DNA from 3 places in the Salinimonas marina genome. Region 3 is predicted to be linked to each of the others. Evidence: predicted binding sites of a transcription regulator. Region 3 holds the regulator's gene; each other region holds the start of a gene.
The links. Region 3 encodes MetJ, which represses methionine synthesis genes. Its sites were predicted from a motif close to TAGACGTCTAGACGTCTA; they were not measured.
Positions count from the first base shown of each region.

Region 1: the regulator MetJ is predicted to act here: its motif matches at 1,443-1,460, upstream of metK (methionine adenosyltransferase).
Region 2: the regulator MetJ is predicted to act here: its motif matches at 2,002-2,019, upstream of serA (phosphoglycerate dehydrogenase).

Region 1 covers NZ_CP064795.1:2,999,863-3,003,149, reverse strand. The annotation lists gene metK (methionine adenosyltransferase) at 221-1,366, opposite strand; gene tkt (transketolase) at 1,693-3,287, shown strand, end outside.
Region 2 covers NZ_CP064795.1:868,214-871,500, forward strand. The annotation lists gene IT774_RS03720 (sulfite exporter TauE/SafE family protein) at 1-668, shown strand, start outside; gene serA (phosphoglycerate dehydrogenase) at 740-1,969, opposite strand; gene rpiA (ribose-5-phosphate isomerase RpiA) at 2,152-2,808, opposite strand; gene IT774_RS03735 (5-formyltetrahydrofolate cyclo-ligase) at 2,849-3,287, opposite strand, start outside.
Region 3 covers NZ_CP064795.1:342,812-346,098, reverse strand. The annotation lists gene rpmE (50S ribosomal protein L31) at 1-137, shown strand, start outside; gene IT774_RS01520 (malic enzyme-like NAD(P)-binding protein) at 579-1,826, shown strand; gene metJ (met regulon transcriptional regulator MetJ) at 1,894-2,214, opposite strand; gene metF (methylenetetrahydrofolate reductase) at 2,361-3,239, shown strand.

The sequences.
Region 1 (3,287 bases), 1.1 Mb from region 3:
GGTGCAGCTGTTATTTTTTTATGACGTAAAGTGTAAAGGTTGGGCCACAGGGCGCGTGGGTATGGTTCACTCCTCAGTAATCCTATATTAAGTTTACGCCCTTTGCTCGCAAATTGTTCTTTTTTTGAGCGCTGGATGAAAACAACAACGCCGCTAATGAGGTGAAGCCCCATTAGCGGCGCACAAGTCAGCGATAGGCAGTTAAGCCTGGTATCAGAGATTACACCGAAGCTTTGAGTGCTTCGGCTTTATCGGTGCGTTCCCACGGAAATTGTTCGCGGCCAAAGTGACCATAGGCGGCGGTAGCATGATAAATGGGGCGTTCAAGATCCAGCATCTTAATCAGACCATAAGGACGCAGGTCGAAATGCTCGCGTACCAGCGCCACCAGGGTTTTCTCATCCACCGTGGCAGTGCCAAAGGTTTCAATACTGATAGACGTAGGTTCGGCGACACCGATAGCATAAGAGATCTGAATTTCACAACGACGTGCCAGCCCGGCGGCCACAATATTTTTTGCCACATAGCGACCCGCATAGGCTGCAGAGCGGTCAACTTTTGAGGGATCTTTACCCGAAAACGCACCGCCGCCATGACGGGCCATGCCACCATAGGTATCGACAATTATTTTACGGCCAGTAAGACCGCAGTCGCCTACCGGACCACCGATAACAAAGCGGCCGGTGGGATTTATATGAAACTTGGTGCGGTTGGTGAGCCACTGTTCAGGCAACACCGGCTTGATGATTTCTTCCATCACCGCCTCGCGGACTTGCTCGGTGCTGACACTGTCGCAATGCTGGGTAGACAGAACCACCGCATCGACACCCACCGGTTTATCGTTTTCGTATACAAAGGTTACCTGGCTTTTGGCATCGGGTCGTAAAAAGTCCAGCTTGCCCGATTTACGCACTTCGGCCTGTTTTTGCACCAGACGATGGGCATAGGTAATGGGGGCCGGCATCAGTACCTCGGTTTCGTCACTGGCATAGCCAAACATCAGACCCTGGTCACCCGCGCCCTGTTCTTCGGGACTGGTGCGATCCACACCCTGATTGATATCTGGTGACTGCTTACCAATAGCATTTAACACCGCGCACGAGTCCGCATCAAAGCCCATATCTGAATGGGTATAGCCGATTTCTTTAACGGTTTGTCGGGTCAGCTCTTCAATGTCGACCCAGGCTGAGGTAGTGATCTCACCGCCAACCAGTACCATACCGGTTTTAACATAGGTTTCGCATGCCACCCGAGCTTTCGGATCCTGTTCCAAAATAGCGTCTAACACCGCATCAGAAATCTGGTCTGCAATCTTATCTGGATGACCTTCTGATACTGACTCGGATGTGAATAACTGCGTAGCCATAAATTCTCCGTTAGGTTTTGCCCTCATTAAAGGCGTAATTGTACTAGATATACCTCAAAATACCAGTCTTTACATCTGGACGTCTAAAAGTCCATTTGGAACGTATGGTTGACAATGTTAGATTGACCACCACTTAACAAGGATACCCAAATGGTGGCATTTTTTTACGCCGGCGTCTGCCATTACCGTAAAACCCATTGCAGTGGCGGGGCGCATAGGTAAGAATAGTTGCTATTTTCACGTATAACAGTCAAAACCCTGCGCTGAGCTAAATAACAATGCTGGCGTATCACTTTGCCTGTAGGAACAAATAACCAGGAGACAACATGCCCACTCGTCGTGAACTTGCCAATGCGGTCCGTGCTTTAAGCATGGATGCAGTTCAAAAAGCCAAATCGGGTCACCCGGGGGCGCCCATGGGAATGGCCGACATTGCTCAGGTGCTATGGTGTGACTTTTTATCGCATAACCCCACTAACCCTGACTGGGCTAACCGCGATCGCTTTGTGCTGTCTAATGGCCACGGTTCTATGTTGCTTTATTCACTATTGCACCTTACCGGTTACGACCTGCCGATTGAAGAGCTCAAAAACTTTCGCCAGTTGCATTCAAAAACCCCGGGCCACCCTGAATATGGCTATGCGCCGGGTGTCGAAACCACCACCGGCCCTTTGGGTCAGGGCCTCAGTAATGCGGTAGGTATGGCGCTTGCAGAAAAAGTGATGGCAGCGCAGTTCAACAAGCCCGACCTGGATATTGTAGACCACTACACCTATGCCTTTTTAGGTGACGGCTGTCTGATGGAAGGTATCTCCCACGAAGTGTGTTCGCTGGCCGGAACGCTGGGTCTGGGCAAACTGATTGCCTTTTACGACGACAACGGCATTTCAATTGATGGTGAAGTAGAAGGCTGGTTTACCGACGACACCCCGGCACGCTTTAAAGCCTATGGCTGGCAGGTTATTGAGCATGTCGATGGACATGACTCTGATCAGGTTCGCAAAGCCATTGAAGAAGCCCGAAGCAATACCAGCGCACCAACCTTGATCATTTGTAAAACCATCATTGGCTTTGGTTCACCAAACAAACAGGGCTCAGAATCTTGTCATGGTGCGGCGCTGGGTGATGATGAAATTGAAGCAACCCGCGAAGAGCTGGGCTGGACGGCGGCGCCGTTTGAAATCCCGGCTGATGTAGCGGCAGAATGGAGCGCCAGAGAAAAAGGCCAGCATGCGCAAAAAAACTGGGAAGACAAATTTGCCCGGTATCAGGAAGCTTATCCGCAAGAAGCTGCTGAGTTTTCACGCCGCGTAAACGGTGAGCTGCCAGACAACTTTGTTGAAAAAGCCGATGAATACATTGCCAAACTGCAGGCCAATCCCGAAACCCTGGCAACCCGTAAAGCCTCGCAAAACACGCTGAATGCCTATGGGCCGTTGCTGCCTGAAATGATTGGTGGATCAGCCGATTTGGCTGGCTCTAACCTGACCTTGTGGGAAGGCAGCAAAGGGGTCATTAATGATGATGCCAGCGGCAACTATGTTTATTACGGTGTACGAGAATTTGGTATGTCGGGCATTATGAACGGCATGGTGTTGCACGGTGGCCTGAAAGCCTACGGCGCCACCTTCCTGATGTTTATGGAATATGCCCGCAATGCGGTACGCATGGCGGCGCTGATGAAAGCCCCTTCTATTTTCGTGTACACCCATGACTCTATTGGCCTGGGCGAAGACGGCCCCACCCACCAACCGGTAGAGCAGCTGGTGGCTCTGCGTTCCACTCCGAATCTGGATAACTGGCGTCCCTGTGACCAGGTGGAATCCGCGGTGGCCTGGAAACAGGCGATTATGCGTACCGACGGCCCCACCTCGCTGATCTTCACCCGTCAGGGCGTGGCGCAGCAGCAACGCAGCAAAGA
Region 2 (3,287 bases), 530 kb from region 3:
CCGGGGTCCCGGCCATCAGTGCTAATGCCACCAACACCTTTGCCTCTTGTGCCGGCTACCTGAGCGGCGCTTACGCCTTTAAAGAAGAGCTTCGCAGCCATCGCTCGGTGTTGCCTGCTCTGGTGATGGTGAGCACCGTGGGCGGACTGGTGGGGGCCTGGTCATTATTGCAAACCCCCGAAACCGTTTTTCAAGAAGCCATACCCTGGCTGCTGTTATTTGCCACCTTACTGTTTATCTTTGGGGAGCAGCTAAACCGCGGGTTTAGAATGCTGGGTAACGGGCATGCCCGTATGGCAGGAACGGCAAGGGCCGCCTTAGTCGTGCTGTTGTTACTGATTGGTATATACGGCGGTTTTTTTAACGCGGGGTTGGGTATTATTTCGCTCAGTTATCTGGTGCTGGCCGGCTATACCAATATCAATGTGATGAACGCAATGAAATTGCTTATCTCATGTGTGGTGTCAATGATTGCGATTGTGATCTTCGTGGTTCAGGACCAGATTGCCTGGGTGGAAGGCGCGTTGGTGTTAACCGGCACTCTGGCGGGCGGGTATCTGGCGGCGCGCATCTCGCGATTGATAGCAGCGCATTATATTCGTTATTTTGTGATGATGGTCAGCGTACTTATCACCAGCTACTTTTTTATCGACATCTATGCAAACTGACTTTGTCGATTTACAGCAGGTAAGCCGCGGGGCGACTCACCTGCTTTATTGGGGGTTACCCCGCGAACCGTTTAGTGTAACAAGCGGGCTTTGATGGTGCCGTCAATCTGCATTAGCTGACTCAATCCGTCGTAGGCATTATCCGCGGCCACATCGATAACCACATAGCCGATATCCCCGGAGGTTTGCAGGTACTGTGCTTCAATATTGATCCCGCGCTCAGCAAAGGTACTGTTGATCTGCATAATAACGCCGGGCCGGTTTTCATGAATATGCAATAACCGCGAGCGGCCGGGGTGACCCGGTAACGAGACTTCGGGAAAGTTTACGGCCGACAGGGTGGAACCGTTATCACTGTATTTCGCCAGCTTGCCAGCAACTTCAATTCCAATGTTTTCCTGTGCTTCCTGAGTACTTCCGCCCACATGGGGAGTCAGAATAACATTGTCGAATTGACGTAGCGGCGACACAAACTCTTCGGTATTGGACTTTGGCTCTACCGGAAACACATCAATGGCAGCACCATTGAGGCGCCCGGCTTCCAGTTCTTTGACCAGCGCGTCAATATCCACCACCGTGCCCCGGGAGGCATTGATAAAAATACTGCCCGGTTTCATCTTCGATAGCGTCTGGGCATCGATCATATTCTGGGTGGAGTCGGTCTCAGGAACATGCAGCGAGACCACATCGGAGGACGCCAGCAGGGTATCCAGCTTCTTAATTTGCACCGCATTGCCCAGCACCAGCTTATCTTCGATGTCAAAAAACTGGACTTTCATGCCAAGATGCTCAGCCAGGATACTAAGCTGGGTACCGATATGACCATAACCAATGATGCCCAGGGTCTTTCCCCGGGCCTCGAAGGAGCCATTGGCCGATTTGTCCCATTCCCCACGGTGCGCCTTGGCATTTTTGGCAGGCACGCCCCGCAGTAACAAAATAATTTGTCCCAGCACCAGCTCGGCCACGGAGCGGGTATTCGAAAAGGGGGCGTTAAAAACCGGGATCCCGCGGCGCTGGGTCGCGTTCAGGTCGACCTGATTGGTGCCGATGCAAAAGCAGCCTACGGCGACCAGCTTTTGGGCGGCCGCAATAACCGGCTCGGTCAGCTGAGTTCGGGAACGAATACCAATAAAATGGACATCTTTAATCTTTTCAATCAGCTCCTCTTCCGGCAACGAGCTTTTAAGATACTCGATATTGCTGTAGCCACTGCTTTTCAGGGTTTCTACGGCGCTGTGGTGCACCCCCTCTAACAACAAAATACGGATCTTTTCTTTCGGTAATGACACTTTACTCATCGCTTGCAATCTCAGCCTTAGTGAATTATTAAAAGACATCTGGACGTCTAAATACCAAAGTACCAGATGTGACAGAAGGTGCAAAGAAGATTATCAGGCAATTTTGACCGCGCGGAAGTTGTCGCGGCTTGAAACCGCTCTTTAGCCATAGTCAGGCGACCACAGCTAAAGACATTAAACGCTTACTTGAAGGTTTTTACGCCTTGCTGGGTGGCACTTAACACCACATCGGCACCACGCATGGCAAAAATACCATTGGTTACCACGCCGACGATATTGTTGATCTTCGCTTCAAGCTCGCGAGGATTGAGGATTTCAAGATTGTGCACGTCTAAAATGACATTGCCGTTGTCGGTAACCACACCCTGACGGTAAACCGGATCGCCGCCCAGTTTGACCAGTTCCCGGGCCACATAAGAGCGCGCCATCGGAATCACTTCCACCGGCAATGGAAAATTACCCAATATCGGAACCTGTTTAGAGTCATCCACAATACACACAAAGGTCTCGGCCACCGCGGCGACTATCTTTTCACGGGTAAGGGCGGCGCCGCCGCCTTTTATCATATGTTTGTGTTCGGTGACCTCATCCGCGCCGTCCACATATATGCCCAATGAATCAACATTGTTAAGCTCAAACACTTCAATACCCGCCGCCTCGAGACGCTCGGTAGACGCCTGCGAGCTGGACACTGCCCCGGTTATTTTATCTTTTATTGAGGCCAGTTCATCAATAAAGTAATTAACGGTAGAGCCTGTGCCCACGCCCACGACGGTATCATATTGCACATATTGTAAGGCGGCTTGCGCAACGGCTTTTTTCTTTTCGTTCTGGTCCATAATCCCTCCCATCTTAAAGAATCAAAAGTGTACCTTATCCTCAGACCATTTGGGGGCTGGATTGCTGGCTTTGCGTGTATTTCTGGTTATGCACCCCCGCGGGCGTGACGATAACATCACAGGGGATGTCCCAGCTGGCGACGGGCAGGGCGTCTACCTGCTGACAATCGTGGGCGATGCCTACCAGCACCGGACGTTTGTCGCCGGCCGGCAACGCCGCCAGTGAGCGGTCATAAAAGCCCCCGCCCATGCCCAGCCGGTTGCCCTTCTTGTCAAAGCCTACCAGTGGCATCAGGATCATATCGTGCTGATTCAACAATTGAATATCAGCACAGCTGAGAATGGGTTCGGCAATATTAAAGCGGTTGGTGGTCATGGCGGTGGCTGAACAATAGCGCAAAAACAACAAGTGCTGTTTAGAAAAGGGGTGTAAAACCGGCAACGTTGTGTGTTTATTATCTCGCCAGCATTGCGACAGC
Region 3 (3,287 bases):
CTACCGTAGGTAAGGACCTGAACCTGGACGTATGTTCAAACTGTCACCCTTTCTATACTGGTAAGCAGCGTAACGTTGACACCGGTGGTCGTGTTGACCGCTTCAAGAAACGTTTCGGTGCACTGGGCAAAAAGTAAGCCCGGGTCACAGATTCCAAAAAAAGCGCCTTATGGCGCTTTTTTTATGTCTGTTGCTTCGCCCTTAAAAAGGGTAAAGCCGCGCCCCTCTTCGTCATCGTCTTCGTGCTGTAACCTCGGTTCTGTGCTTTTCTGCAGTCATGGCTTTTGATCTATTGCCCGCCCTGCGCATACTGCAACCTATAGGGGCTAAAGCAGTATAAACAGCAAAAATAGAGATTATGCGGCGATGTGTCTAGCCGCCGCGGCGCGAATCCATTAGATTGAACCAGAACGTCATCAGATATGTTCGCCCGGTGAGGCTGTGCTAAAGTAACCTCAAAAAATAAATAGACAGACCACCCAGCAAAACCGGCCCTGTCTAATAACAGCAGCACGCCAGCCCCGGCCGGGCTGTCGACAGTACAACCCTACACCAGAGACCATAAAGGACATCGATAAATGTCAGATTTCAGACAACGTGCGCTTGATTATCATGCAAAACCTACCCCGGGCAAAATTCGGGTCGAATTATCAAAACCCGCCGAAACCGTGGATGACCTGGCGCTGGCTTACAGTCCGGGCGTGGCTGAACCTGTACGCGAGATTGCGAATGATCCCGAAGAAGCTTATCGGTATACCGGCAAAGGCAATATGGTGGCAGTCATCAGCAATGGCACCGCGATACTGGGGCTTGGCAATCTGGGCCCCCTGGCTTCAAAGCCGGTAATGGAAGGCAAAGCCTTGCTGTTTAAACGTTTTGCCGGTCTTGATGCCATTGATATAGAGGTTAAACACCGCACCACCGAAGAGTTCATTAATACGGTGGCCAATATTGCTGACACCTTTGGCGGCATTAATTTAGAAGATATCAAAGCGCCGGAATGTTTCGAAATTGAGCAGGAGCTGATTAAACGCTGCAAGATCCCGGTGTTTCATGATGACCAGCATGGTACCGCGATTGTCACCGCCGCCGGGATGCTGAATGCATTAGAAATTCAGGACAAAAATATCGAAGATGCCAAAATTGTGTGTCTGGGGGCCGGCGCCGCTGCCGTCGCCTGTATGGAATTGCTGATTAAATGTGGTGCCCAGCGCGAACGCATCTATATGCTCGATCGCAAAGGCGTGATTCATACCCGCCGGGATGACTTAACCGAACATAAACAGCTGTTTGCCAACAACACGGATAAACGCACCCTGGAAGATGTAATGGACGGGGCGGATATTTTTGTGGGGGTGTCTGGTCCTGACTTGTTGCCTCCTGAAGCCTTAAAACTGATGGCACCAAACCCGGTGGTGTTTGCCTGCTCAAACCCGGATCCTGAGATTAAACCAGAACTGGCCCGGGAAGTAAGAGACGATCTGATTATGGCCACAGGCCGTTCTGACTACCCCAATCAGGTGAACAATGTACTGTGTTTCCCCTTTATTTTCAGGGGCGCGCTGGATGTTCGGGCCAGTGCCATTAATGATGAAATGAAAGTAGCAGCGGTGGAAGCCATTCGTGGTATCACCAAAGAAGAGGTGCCACCGGAAGTGCTAAAAGCCAGTAATTCAGCCTCGCTGACCTTCGGCAAAGACTATATTATTCCAAAGCCGATGGACCCGCGACTGTGTTCCCGGATTGCCACCGCAGTGGCTAAAGCCGCCATTGCTTCGGGGGTTGCCCGGCTGGAAACCTTACCCTCTCACTACAACGACGACTGAACCCGCGTCGGGTCCGTTCACTTGTAGCAACGGCGCCTCAGATCTGAGGCGCCGTTACAATCATCTCTTAAGCATCATTCTCAATTGAAGAGTCAATGCCCATGGCTTCCATGATCCGGCGGGCTTCGGCCGGGACCCGATTCGGATTATCTTTACGAAGATCATCATCATTGGGCAACGGCTGACCGGTAAAGGCATGCAAAAATGCCTCGCACAACAATTCTGAATTGGTGGCGTGACGTAAATTATTTATCTGCCGGCGGGTCCGTTCATCAGTCAGCTCTTTGAGCACATTGATGGGGATCGATACCGTGACTTTTTTTACCTGTTCGCTCTTTTTGCCATGTTCTGCGTAGGGGTGAATATACTTTCCGTTCCATTGTGCCATTCAAAGCTCTCAGACTGCTCGTTATTATATATGAAGGTAAATTCTAAACTTTGTACAGAAAAGGTCAATTGAGCAGTGTAAACCGCTTGACGTCTAGACATATATTAACTAATTTAGACGTCTAAACGGCCAAATTTGAGTATTTTATGGTGTCTTATGCACAGGGGATAGATGCCCTAAACCAATCATTGTCTGAATTACGTGACATCAATGTCTCGTTTGAGTTTTTTCCGCCCAAGTCGGAAAAAATGGAACAAACCCTGTGGAAGTCGGTAGAGCGCCTGGCACCGCTCAAGCCCTCCTATATGTCGGTGACTTACGGTGCAAATAGTGGCGAGCGGGATCGCACCCATGAGGTTGTCAAACGTATTCATCAGCAGACGGGCATCGCCGCCGCCCCGCATCTGACCTGTGTGGATGCCAGCCGCGATGAGCTAAAACAAATTGCTCAGGATTACTGGGACTCCGGCATCCGTCGCATTGTGGCCTTGCGTGGTGATCTGCCGCCAGGGATGGAAAAAACCGAAATGTACGCCTCACAACTGGTCACACTGTTAAAGGAGGTGGCCGATTTTGAGGTGTCGGTGGCGGCTTATCCGGAAAAGCACCCCGAGGCGGCTAACCCGCAGGCCGATTTACTCAACTTAAAACGAAAAGCGGAGGCCGGGGCCAGCGAGGCCATCACCCAGTTCTTTTTCGATACCAGCACCTTTTTGCGTTTTCGCGATCGCGCGGCGGCCACCGGCATTGAGCTGGATATTGTGCCAGGTATATTGCCGGTTACCAATTATCAGACCCTGCTCAAGTTTGCTGAATTTGCCAATGTGCATGTGCCCGGCTGGATGCACAAAATGTTTGACGGGCTGGCGGAAGACGACCAGACCACCCGCAATTTACTGGGCGCCAATATTGCCATGGAGCAGGTTAAAGTTCTGGCCAAAGAAGGCGTAAAGCATTTTCATTTTTATACCCTTAATCGCAGCGAACTCAGCTACGCAATTTGTCACATGCTGGGGGTGCGTTAAGCCCAGGCAATAGCGGGTCACCGGATAAACACTGTAAGCCTGTTACAA